DNA from 3 places in the Paenibacillus sp. EPM92 genome. Region 2 is predicted to be linked to each of the others. Evidence: predicted binding sites of a transcription regulator. Region 2 holds the regulator's gene; each other region holds the start of a gene.
What was found. Region 2 encodes LexA, which represses DNA repair genes until DNA is damaged. Its sites were predicted from a motif close to CGAACATATGTTCG; they were not measured.
Positions count from the first base shown of each region.

Region 1: a site for LexA is predicted at 3,141-3,154, ahead of uvrB (excinuclease ABC subunit UvrB). Genes of this name have one in related genera too.
Region 3: a site for LexA is predicted at 2,315-2,328, ahead of JMF85_RS23650 (SPL family radical SAM protein). Genes of this name have one in related genera too.

Region 1 is NZ_BCPS01000026.1:23,077-27,326, reverse strand. It holds gene uvrA (excinuclease ABC subunit UvrA) at 1-924, opposite strand, end outside; gene uvrB (excinuclease ABC subunit UvrB) at 948-2,945, opposite strand; gene JMF85_RS05385 (flagellar motor protein) at 3,215-4,003, shown strand; gene JMF85_RS05380 (flagellar motor protein MotB) at 4,020-4,250, shown strand, end outside.
Region 2 is NZ_BCPS01000077.1:102,767-107,016, reverse strand. It holds gene JMF85_RS18600 (methionine gamma-lyase family protein) at 1-461, shown strand, start outside; gene JMF85_RS18595 (MerR family transcriptional regulator) at 559-972, shown strand; gene glnA (type I glutamate--ammonia ligase) at 1,071-2,408, shown strand; gene lexA (transcriptional repressor LexA) at 2,568-3,188, opposite strand; gene JMF85_RS18580 (LysM peptidoglycan-binding domain-containing protein) at 3,335-3,694, shown strand; gene JMF85_RS18575 (DUF896 domain-containing protein) at 3,863-4,057, shown strand; gene JMF85_RS18570 (aldo/keto reductase) at 4,073-4,250, shown strand, end outside.
Region 3 is NZ_BCPS01000096.1:22,194-26,443, reverse strand. It holds gene JMF85_RS23660 (ABC transporter ATP-binding protein) at 1-584, shown strand, start outside; gene JMF85_RS23655 (ABC transporter permease) at 577-1,341, shown strand; gene JMF85_RS23650 (SPL family radical SAM protein) at 1,338-2,285, opposite strand; gene JMF85_RS23645 (small, acid-soluble spore protein, alpha/beta type) at 2,398-2,676, shown strand; gene JMF85_RS28220 (DUF6254 family protein) at 2,794-2,922, opposite strand; gene JMF85_RS23640 (MFS transporter) at 3,096-4,250, shown strand, end outside.

The DNA.
Region 1 (4,250 bases), on a different contig from region 2:
AGCTTCGAATGCACCGTCTTCAATCGTGAGCTTCGGGTTCGGAACGAGCAGGTCCGGGTCAACGATCATCTTCTGTCCGAGACCGTCGCACTCCGGACAAGCCCCGAACGGGCTGTTGAAGGAAAACATCCGCGGCGCCAGCTCCTCGATGCTGAATCCGCATTCGGGGCAAGCCAGGTTTTGGCTGAACAACAGTTCTTCCTTCTCCATGACGTCTACGATCACTCGACCGTCCGCCAGCTTCAACGCGGTCTCCAGCGAGTCCGCCAAGCGCGTCTGAACGTCGTCCTTCACGACGATCCGGTCGACAACCACTTCAATGTTATGCTTTTTGTTCTTCTCAAGCTCGATCGTTTCGGACAAGTCGCGAATTTCGCCATTCACGCGGACCCGGACAAAGCCCTGCTTCTGAATGTCGGCGAGCAGCTTCGAATGCTCGCCCTTCCGGCCCGACACGAGCGGCGCCAAAATTTGCAGTCTCGTCCGCTCCGGGTACTCCATAATCCGGTCAACCATCTGCTCAACGGTTTGCGACGTAATCTCGATACCGTGCTGCGGACAATGCGGACGCCCTACACGTGCGAACAGCAAGCGCAGGTAATCGTAAATTTCCGTCACCGTACCGACGGTTGAACGAGGGTTGCGGCTCGTCGTCTTCTGATCGATCGATATTGCCGGCGACAAGCCTTCGATCGAATCGACATCCGGTTTATCCATTTGACCAAGAAACTGCCGCGCATAGGCCGAGAGCGATTCGACATACCGCCGCTGCCCTTCGGCGTAGATCGTATCGAAGGCCAAGGACGATTTGCCGGAACCGCTCAAGCCCGTCAGCACGACGAATTTGTCGCGCGGGATGGTGACATCGATATTTTTCAAATTGTGGGCTCTGGCGCCCTTGATGACGATATTGTCTCTGGCCACTCGTTCTCCCATCCTCTCTTTCGTTACAGCTCGGCCTTCATCTCCAGAATGGCGTCGCGCAGCTCTGCGGCGCGTTCAAACTGCAGGTTTTTGGCGGCTTCCTTCATCTCTTGCTCCAATCTTTCGATCAACGACATACGGTCTTTCTTCGACATCTTGGCTCCCTTGACGTCTGCCAAGTAGTCGGCCTTCTGCTCCGCAACCTTTGTCGCTTCGATGACGTCGCGCACTTTCTTCTGTATCGTCTGCGGCGTAATGCCGTGTTTTTCGTTGTAAGCCAATTGAATGGCGCGGCGCCGGTTCGTCTCGGTAATCGCTTTGTTCATCGAATCGGTCATTTTGTCACCGTACATGATGACCCGGCCGTTCGCATTACGCGCCGCGCGCCCGATCGTCTGGATGAGCGAGCGCTCCGCGCGCAGGAAACCTTCCTTGTCGGCGTCGAGAATCGCCACCAACGAGACTTCGGGCAAGTCGAGACCTTCCCGCAGCAGGTTGATCCCGACCAGCACATGGAAGACGCCTAAACGCAGGTCACGCAAAATTTGCATTCGTTCGAACGTCTTGATTTCCGAGTGCAAATACCGCACTTTGACGCCGATCTCTTTAAAATAGTCCGTCAAATCCTCGGACATCTTCTTCGTCAGCGTCGTCACGAGCACCCGCTCGTCCTTCTTGATGCGATCCTGGATTTCTCCGAGCAGATCGTCGATTTGTCCCTTCGTCGGCCGCACCTCGATGATCGGATCGAGCAATCCTGTCGGGCGAATGATTTGTTCCACCATCTGCGGACACTTCTCGATCTCATACGGGCCTGGCGTCGCGGAGATATACACGATCTGGTTGATTTTCTTTTCGAATTCCTCAAAGCGCAGCGGACGGTTATCCAGCGCCGACGGCAGACGGAAGCCGTGCTCGACCAGCACTTCTTTCCTGGCGCGGTCGCCGTTGTACATCGCCCGGATTTGCGGCAGCGTCACATGCGACTCGTCGATCATGATCAGCATGTCGTCCGGGAAATAGTCGAACAGCGTGTAAGGAGTCGCTCCGCGTTCGCGGAACGTCAGCGGTCCGGAGTAGTTCTCGATCCCCGAACAGAAGCCCATCTCCTGCATCATCTCGATATCATAACGGGTGCGTTGTTCCAACCGCTGCGCCTCCAAGAGCTTGCCCTGTCCGCGCAGCTCGGCCAGCCGCTCCTCCAGCTCCCGCTCAATGTTCACGAGCGCCACCTTCATCGTATCCTCGTGGGTCACGAAGTGGGAGGCCGGGAAAATCGCAATATGGTCGCGTTCGCCAATGATTTCGCCGGTCAGCACATCGATTTCCGTAATCCGTTCGATCTCGTCGCCGAACAGCTCGACGCGCACCGCCTGTTCCCCCCGCGAAGCCGGGAAGATTTCGATCACGTCGCCGCGGACGCGGAACGTGCCGCGGATAAAGTTCATATCGTTGCGCTGGTACTGGATGTCGATCAGCCGGTGCAAAATGTCGTTGCGCGAACGCTCCATTCCGACCCGCAGCGACAGCAGCAAATTGCGGTACTCCATCGGCGATCCGAGGCCGTAGATGCACGACACGCTAGCCACTACGATGACGTCGCGGCGTTCGAACAATGAGCTGGTCGCCGAGTGGCGGAGCTTATCGATCTCGTCGTTGATGCTCGAATCCTTCTCGATGAACGTATCCGAGGAAGGAATGTACGCTTCCGGCTGGTAATAATCGTAATAGCTTACGAAATATTCCACTGCATTATGTGGAAAAAACTCCTTCAGCTCACTGCACAACTGCGCGGCCAAGGTTTTGTTATGCGCGATCAGCAGCGTCGGACGGTTCAGTTGAGCAATGACATGCGCGGCTGTAAACGTCTTCCCCGTTCCCGTCGCACCTAGCAGCGTCTGGTGCTTCTGTCCCGAGCGGATGCTCGATACCAGCATCTCGATCGCGTTCGGCTGATCCCCTTGAGGCGTATAGTCCGATACGAGCTGGAACTTCTTATCGCTTATGGTTACTTCGCTCATCTCATCACCCATTCATGAAAAGAGTGGAAATCTTCTAAAGTTTCGGTTACCGGATTCCGATAAAAAGGTAGACCATCTATGTGCGTAGCTTCGACTCCGTTCGACTGCGTTCCTGTAATAGGAATATTTGTTCCCATACATTATACCTTTTTTCCGTTTCTGTTGCAAACGAACCCATTCGTCTTCCGTTCATTCCGAACGGATATTCCAATGACAAGCGACAGGTGACTGCCGTTATTCATATTTGAATCTCTAGGGGTGGAACGAAAGTGGATTTGATGACAATCATCGGGATCATCATCGGTATTGGAGGATTAATTGGCGGTTATATGATGGATGGCGGACATATTTCCGCGCTCTTCGTCCCAAGCTCCATGCTGATTATAGCGGGCGGCACGATCGGCGCCGTGCTTGTCAGCTTTCCGTTAAAACAAATTAAAGATATTGGCAAGGCGCTGAACATGGCCTTTCGCGAGAAGAAACAAGACCCGGGGCAAGTTATCGAGGAGCTCGTCGATATGGCGACCGTAGCCAGACGCGAAGGCGTCCTCGCTCTGGAGCAGCGTGCTCAAGAGAATGAGAATCCGTTCCTGCGGGACGGCTTGATGATGGTGGTCGACGGGACCGATCCCGAACTGACCCGCCAAATTTTGGAACTGGAGATCGACGCTCTTGAAAATCACCACGAAGGCTGGGCCAAAATGTTCGAAGCCGCCGGCGGTTACTCCCCTACCATGGGGATCATCGGTACGGTAATGGGCTTGATTCATGTGCTCGGCAATTTGGATGACCCGGGAAGCTTGGGACCGGCAATCGCAGTCGCCTTTACGGCCACCTTGTACGGCGTAGGTTCCGCCAACCTCATTTTGCTGCCAATTGCAAGCAAAATCAAAGTTCGCAGCGCGGAGCAGGTCGCCGAAATGGAATTGATGCTGGAAGGGATACTAGCTCTGCAAGCGGGTGAAAATCCGCAATTGATTAAGAAAAAGTTGAGTTCTTTCCTCCTTCAAGATCACATTAAAGGCGAGAGCGCAGGTGAACCCGGTGGCGAGGAATAGGAGAAAGAAGCAGGCCGTGCCTCCCAATCACGAGCGCTGGCTGCTCAGCTACGCGGACTTTATTACACTCGTCCTGATTTTCTTCATCATCATGTATGCCATGAGCAAGATCGATGTTCAGAAATACGAAGTGCTGGCGAAAGCGTTGAAAATGGAATTCATGAAAGCCGATACGATTATGCCGCAGGGCCAAGGCATCATGGGTGCCGCAAACCCGTCCGCGGGCGGCGAGGACAACAAGACAGAG
Region 2 (4,250 bases):
AGGTCGGCGCTATGCTCGGGACGACGCGGGCTTTGTTCCAAGGCTTGTATTTAGCGCCGCATACGGTTGGACAAGCTGTTAAAGGATCGGTGTTCGCGGCGGCACTGTTCGCCGAGCTGGGATTTACGACGCATCCGCGTTGGAACGATCCCCGCACCGATTTAATTCAGGCCATCCGGTTTACCGGGCCGGAGCATCTGATCGCCTTCGTTCAAGGCATTCAGCAGGCGGCGGCCGTAGATGCGCATGTCGTGCCGGAACCTTGGGATATGCCGGGTTACGAGCACCCGGTCATTATGGCGGCCGGAACCTTCATTCAGGGCGGCAGCCTGGAATTATCGGCCGACGCGCCGATTCGGGAGCCTTATATTGCCTACATGCAGGGAGGCTTGACGTATTCCCACTGTAAGCTCGGCGTTCTGACGGCCATCCAAAACATGATCGACCGCAAATTATTGTAATCATTACTTACATGTGGCATTAACCTGACATAACTTGACACGTTTCTAGAACATGGTTACAATAAAAGTAAGGTTTTATGTGTTAGGGGTGATAGTCATGAGTGATGATATCCGCCGTAATATGGCCCTTTTTCCGATCGGTATTGTTATGAAGCTGACGGATTTAACCGCCAGACAAATACGATACTACGAGCAGCATGAATTGATCATTCCAGCAAGAACCGGCGGCAACCAGCGTCTATACTCGTTCAACGATGTCGAGCGTCTTTTGGAGATCAAGGATTTGATCGAGAAGGGCGTTAACATCGCAGGAATTAAACAAGTGCTGCTGCCGGTCGACAAAGATTCGGAGGATGCAACCGTCTTGAACGAGCAATCCGAAGTGAAACGCCGGGAACTGACTGATTCCCAGCTGCACAAGATGCTGAAGCAGCAGCTGATAGGCGGAGGCAAGCGACCGAATCATGTATCGTTGATTCAAGGCGAACTGTCTCGTTTTTTCAGAAAATAGGGTTTGGCCGAGGAGCGACCGCCGCTCTGTTCACCTGAGGCGGGGCGAGCGGTACCCCCTCGTTATTACGTACCGATTTTTAAGGAGGAGATTTCACAGTGACGGATAAGAACTACACGAAGGAAGACATTTTACGTATTGCCAAGGAACAAAACGTTCGATTCATTCGACTTCAATTTACGGATTTGCTCGGCACCATCAAGAACGTCGAAATACCTTTAAGCCAGCTTGAGAAGGCGCTTGATAATAAAATGATGTTTGATGGTTCTTCCATCGAGGGTTACGTTCGTATCGAAGAATCAGACATGTACTTATACCCGGATTTGAATACTTGGGTCGTGTTCCCATGGGTGACGGAAGATCGCGTGGCGCGTTTGATTTGCGATATTTATTTGCCGGACGGCCGTCCGTTCCCGGGCGACCCGCGCGGCATTCTGAAAGCTGCGTTGAAAGAAGCGTACGAAATGGGCTATACCGCGATGAACGTCGGGCCGGAACCGGAATTTTTCTTGTTCAAAACCGATGAGAAAGGCAATCCGACCATGGAGCTGAACGACCAGGGCGGTTACTTCGACTTGGCGCCTACGGATCTCGGCGAGAACTGCCGCCGCGAAATCGTGTTAACGCTCGAAGAAATGGGCTTTGAGATCGAAGCGTCACACCACGAAGTGGCGCCGGGTCAGCACGAGATCGACTTTAAATATGCCGATGCGATCAAAGCGGCCGACCAAATTCAAACGTTCAAGCTCGTTGTGAAGACGGTAGCCCGTCAGCACGGCCTGCATGCCACATTCATGCCGAAGCCGTTGTTTGGCGTTAACGGCTCGGGCATGCATTGTCACCAATCGTTGTTCCGCGGTAAAGAGAATGCCTTCTACGACGAGAGCGACAAACTCGGCCTAAGCGCAGAAGCACGTCATTACATGGCTGGTATTTTGCGCCACGCCCGCGCGTTCGCGGCGATTACGAACCCGACCGTCAACTCGTACAAGCGTCTTGTACCGGGTTATGAAGCGCCTTGTTACGTCGCCTGGTCGGCCAGCAACCGCAGCCCGATGATCCGTATCCCGGCTTCCCGCGGTCTCAGCACGCGCGTTGAAGTGCGTAACCCGGATCCGGCGGCTAACCCGTACCTCGCGCTGGCCGTTATGTTGAAGGCCGGCCTTGACGGCATCAAGAAAAAAATGCAGCTGCCGCCTCCGACGGACCGCAATATTTACGTGATGACCGAAGAGGAGCGGGAAGAGCAAGGCATTCCGAGCTTGCCGATCAACTTGAAGCAAGCGCTCGACGAAATGCTTCGGGACGATGTCATTTGCGAAGCACTCGGCGATCATGCGCTGGCTCATTTCTTCGAGCTTAAGGAAATCGAGTATGACATTTACCGTACTCAAGTTCACGCTTGGGAGCGTGAGCAGTATTTAACGCTTTATTAATAATTAAAGAAACGGACGTTCGGCTGAGCCGAGCGTCCGTTTCTTTAATTTAGCAAGACCTATATTCCATAAGGACCTAGCGGTGATCTTCCGTGAGGTTTTTTTATCGAAAAAACCTCACGATCCGGCAGCAGCCGAGCTTCGAGAGGTTATGAGTTGTTAGTGGATGTCGCGGAATACGCCGATGACTTTGCCAAGAATAGAAACGTTTTTCAACCGAATAGGCTCCATGGTCGGGTTTTGCGGCTGTAACCGAATATGGTCTCTTTCTTTATAGAACGTTTTCACCGTCGCCTCGTCTTCCTCGGTCATAGCCACGACGATGTCGCCGTTGTTGGCGGTCTGCTGCTGGCGGACGATCACATAATCCCCGTGATGAATGCCTGCGTCAATCATACTTTCGCCGACGACGCTTAACATGAACACGCTCTGATCGCCGACAAAGTGGCTGGGGAGCGGAAAGTAATCTTCAATGTTCTCCGTTGCTGTAATCGGAACCCCTGCCGTAACCCGTCCGATTAACGGAACGCGGGCTACCGAAACGGAGAACGCGCCTTCTCCTGGTTCCCCGTCCAGAATCTCAATGGCTCTTGGCTTGGTCGGATCTCGGCGGATAAGGCCCTTCTTCTCGAGCCTTTCCAAGTGTCCATGTACGGTGGAACTCGACGCCAAACCTACCGCTTCGCCGATTTCACGTACGGAAGGCGGGTAACCTTTATCCTTAACTTCATTTTTAATAAAATTTAAAATGGCCTGTTGACGGGAGGAAATCTTGCTCATCGTATCACTCCAATATATAGAAACTATTAATTGGAAGTATAGCACAGAATAGCCGTTCGTACAAACATAAGTTCGAGAAAATGCATTGACACAAACACGTGTTCGTGTTATTTTAATATAAGAACAAATGTTTGGGGGTCGTCATTATGATGCATATCATTAGCAGTCAAACTTCGGTAAACGTGCCGTCCATGAATAGAACAGATGCGGTCGGCAATCGCAAACGGCTAGGGCGTCTGGCTCTGACGGGTCTTGTGTTGGCCATGATCATCGGGATCAGCACGGTGATCACGGCATTACTTGGGAATTCGGACGCTTATGCAGCCGCCTCCTTGCCGGCCGAACAACATACCGTTATCGTCGAACGAGGAGATACCTTGTGGAGTATCGCCAATGAACATATAGCTAAGGGTGGCAACCCGAGAGAATACATCTATGAGCTCAAAAAAAAGAACGGATTGAAGGACGCTTCGATTCGTGCCGGTCAACAATTGTTGCTTCCGTAATACCGCTCGCCCTGACATTTCAGGCTCTTCCCGCCTGTCAATTCTCTTGACAATCGTTATCCATAATGTCAAAGTATAATTTGATAACGAACGCCATTTGTCTGGACATGCTTGTCAGGTTCCGACAGCTGGCGACAACCGGAACACGAGAAGACTGGGAGGATAGGCATGTTGGAATCGGAACATGATGTTACCGTGAAGCGAATCAATGAACTCGCTCGAAAAGCGAAATCCGAAGGATTGAGCGAAGCGGAGTTGAACGAACGTAACGAATTGCGTAAAAAGTACATCGATTCTTTCAAATCTTCCTTACGTACTCAACTCGATAACATCAAATTTGTTGATGAAGATGAGAAGAAGTAGGAGGAGGGTTTTGATATGCAATATCGGGCTTTGGGTAAGAGCGGTATTCTGGTATCGGAACTTTGCTTAGGAACAATGACCTTCGGTCATACGACCGATGAACGGGAGTCCGTAGAGATGATAAACCGTTTCCTGGATAAAGGAGGGAATTTCATCGATACGGCAAACGTCTATGCAGGCGGCAGATCTGAAG
Region 3 (4,250 bases), on a different contig from region 2:
ACGCCATGGACGAAGGCGGTCTATCGCTGCACGGTCAGCCAGCCGACAATTGGAAGCCGCAGGAATGGAGAGCTAAGGTGAGCTACGTTGCGCAGCAGGCCGTGATGTTGACCGGAAGCGTCGAGGACAACCTGCGGACGGTCAGCCGCTTGCACGGCACCCCGTTTGACCGGGAGCTTGCCCGCACGTGCATGGAGGCATTAGGCCTCGGAGCTCTCGCCTGGAGCAAGCCGGCGTCCGAGCTGTCCGGCGGAGAGAAGCAGCGCACTGCCCTGGTTCGTACGCTGCTTGCCCGTCCCGACGTGCTGCTGCTGGACGAAGTGACGGCATCCCTGGATCCCGGCAGCAAACGCGCCGTCGAACAGTGGCTGAACGCGTGGTCGGAGCGGGAGGGCACCGCCTGCGTCTGGATCACGCACGATTTGGAGCAAGCGAAGCAAGTCAGCGATCGCGTCTGGTTTATGGCCGATGGACAGCTGCTGGAACAGGGCGATACGGCGTCGTTCTTCCGGCAACCGGAAACGGAACCGGCTCGTCGCTTCATCGAGTGGCCTGCGGCCGGAAAGGATGAAGCGAATGTCTAACGCCGCGCTTGCCTGCACCTTGATCTTCGTGGCGGTGACAATGGTTCTATCCATTCGCCAGAAGCTCGGATTGGAGAAAGAAATTGCGATCGGCACGATTCGTTCCGCCGTTCAACTGCTTGCCATCGGTTATGTGCTGCACTTCGTATTCGATTCGCGGCATCCCGCGCTCATCGTGCTGCTCGTGCTGATGATGATCGGCGTAGCCTCATGGAATGCCGGCGGACGGGCCAAACGGCTGAAGGGCTTACGCCTTCGGATCGCGGCGGCGATCGGCTGCACTGAAGCGGTTACGATCGGATTGCTGCTCGTGCTGCGCATGATTGAACCGACTGCCCAATACATAATCCCGATCAGCGGCATCACGATCGGCACCGCGATGATCGTATCGGGCTTGTTCTTGAGTCAAATGAAGCGCGAGATGGAGACGTCGCGCGGTGAGATGGAGACGCTGCTCGCCTTGGGAGCTACGGCCCGGCAGGCGGTTCAAGGCTCGCTGAAGCGTGCGGTTCGCGCCAGCATGATTCCGACGGTGGACGGGATGAAAACCGTCGGACTGGTACAGCTCCCGGGGATGATGACCGGCATGATCGTAGCCGGGGCGGACCCGATCGAAGCGGTGCGCTACCAGGTGCTGATCATGTTCATTCTGGCTTCTTCGGCCGCATTGACAGCGATGCTGCTCAGCCTGATCAGCTATAAGTTATGGTTTACCGCCGACTCCCGGCTTAGGGTCACGGAGGATGCGAATCGTTAAATATCGAAAGCCAGCTGCACCGGACGTTGTTCGGTGTTTTTTGCGTTGTCAGGGCTCGGACTAGTATGCTGACCCGACAGCGGTTTATAGGCCGTTAGCCCGTTCGATTGCAGCAGGCGGTCCAGCCGTTCCATAACCTGCTCGCGGTATGGCTTCGGCGCCGACGGCGAGCCTGCATACAGCTGCGCATACCGGCTTACTAGCGGAGCGTAATGCAGGCGAAGCGAATGAAAAAACCATGATTTCACCGCGGCGGTGTTCAAGCGGAGGACGGAGCCCATTACGAAGGTGGCGCCGCTTTGCGCGATGCGCCCGACGAGCGGCTCCAATTGCTCGGCCCCGTCCGTGATCCAAGGCAGCATCGGCGCCAGAAACACGCCGGCGTCCACGCCATGCTCCCGCAAGCGGCGCACCGTGTCCAGTCGCGGTTCGGGCGCGGGCGACATCGGCTCGAAGCTGCGCCATACCGATTTGTCCAGCGTGTTCACGCTTACGTTCACGGTGCAGCCGGGAATTTTCCGCAGCAGGTCCACATCCCGTAAAACAAGGGGGGAACGGGTTGTAATGCTGGCCGGAATATGATAGGCGGCCAACACTTCAAGGCATTGGCGCGTAAGCTGCTCGTTCTTCTCGAGCGGCTGATAAGGATCGGTGGCGGTCCCGATCGCCACTTTGCCGATGCGGCTTCGTCCGTTCTTCTGGCGAAGCATGCGTTCCAGCTGCGATTCCAGCGCCGCGGCCGCATTTTGCTTGAACAAGATATGGCGTTGGAAGGTATCGTCCGTATCCAATCCCAGGAATGTATGAGTTGACCTGGCATAACAGAAACTACAACCGTGCTGGCATCCGCGGTACGGGTTAATCGACCAGTCGAACGGCATCGAGGGACTTTTGACGGGATTCAAAACCTGCTTCGCGTTTATCGGCTCATAGTTCGCTCTCATATCGTACACCTCGAAAGGAAGGATTGACAAGAACATATGTTCTTATTTTTATCATATCGCAGCTTTACTTCCTTTGCAACAAGAACTGCAAAACGGTAAGGAGGATGGCAGAATGGCCAGAAGAAGAAGCAGAAGAACCGTTGTGCCCGGGGCCGGTTACGCCCTGGACCAATTCAAGGCCGAAGTGATGCGCAGGGAGGGATACAGCACGAATTCCGCGCAACCGGACAACGTCAAGTACGAGGTGGCCCGATCTCTCGGCATACCGCTCCAACCGAACGGCAACGGCCATTTGTCTACGGAGCAGGCCGGGCAAATCGGCGGGCAAATCGGGGGCGCGATGGTGCGCGAGATGATCCGGATGGCGCAGGAGCGGCTGGCAGGAAAATAAACGGTTAGCGCCGCGATGATCAAGAAGCACACCTCCCGGGCGGGAAGGTGTGCTTTGGTGCGAAACACCTGTTCGTTACAATTACGCAGGGCACGAGCAGCTTGCATTTACGACCGCTTACTGCTGCGAATGCCGGGCATCGTATTCGTCCGAATATTCGGCAAGCGACTTGATCTTACCGTGGGGATGCGGGGACTGCTTGCGGATTTTCCACTCGTTTTCCTGGCGGCGTTTGGAATGGCTCATCTTCTTTCACGTCCCTTCTCGGATATAGAAGCAAGGTGCTGCCTTTTTAGGATGGCGGGAGGGCCGGTCCTTTATTCTTCATAAACTCCGCAAACGTTGTTGTAATCTATGCTTTGATCCGTTAAAGTGAAGATTCAGGGGGTAGAAGGAGCAACGGGGACGGAGGCTGGAAAGTGAGAACGTTTTTTTGGACAGGATGCATATCGTATTTGCTCATCGGCTTGGCGCATGTCATTATCGGCGCTTTAATGCCCGAGCTGCTTGCCCATTACGGGAAAGATTACAGCGCGGGGGGACAACTCGTCGCCCTGCAATTTTTCGGATTTTTAATCGGCGTGTTAGCCGGTCCGTGGTTTAGTCAGAAGCTGGGCAAGCGGGGCGCTCTGCTGGTTAGCCTGTTCTGCATGGCCTTGGGCGAAATGGTCTTCTTTACGCTGCCCCCATGGGGAATCGTACTCGCCATCGCTCCGCTCGCCGGCTTCGGATTCGGCATGGTGGAGACGATCATCGGCGCCGTCGTGATCGGGCACTTCGAAGAATCGCGCAAGACGGTCGCCATGGCCCGCATCGAAGTGTTCTTCGGCGTCGGCGCCCTGGTCATGCCTCTGCTGGTGTCGTTGTTCATCGCCGCAGGCTGGTGGCGGGGGTCATTTCTCGCCTTAAGCCTGCTGTCGCTGCTCGTCTTCGTGTTATGGGCCGTGCTGCCGCTCGGGCGAATGTCTGCTGTGATGGCGAAATCGGCGTCGAACGCCGTGCAGGCGGGCGCCGTGCCTTCGTTCAAAGGTCTTCCCGGCGGTTTGATCGGGCTGTTGACTTTGTTTATCGTCATCTTTGCTTTATATGTCGGCGCGGAGATGAGCGTCGCGAATTTCCTGCCGTCCATTATGATTGAAAATGTCGGTGTGAAGCCGGAGATCGGCGCGCTTTCCGTCACCTGCTTCTGGGGAGCGATGGCGGTCGGACGGCTGTTCGCCGCCCAATTGGCCGGCCGCTGGGGAAAAGCCCGTTACCTGCTGGTCAGCTGCGCCAGCGGGGCCGCCGTCTTAAGCTTATTCGCCATGGCCGATACGGTGTTCTCGAGCTATGCGCTGGTGCTGCTGCTGGGGCTATTGATGTCGGGCATGTTTGCGGTTGCGCTCGTGTACGCGAATGGATTTTTCCCGGGCATGGAAGAACGGATAACCAGCATACTGATCGCCTCCGGCGGCGTGGGCGGGGCGCTCATCCCGCTGCTGACCGGGTGGTGTATGGACCAACTGTCCGTATCGGTTGCGTTATGGGTGCTCGTGACGCTCTATGTGCTGCTGCTGGCCCTGGTGTACGGCGCA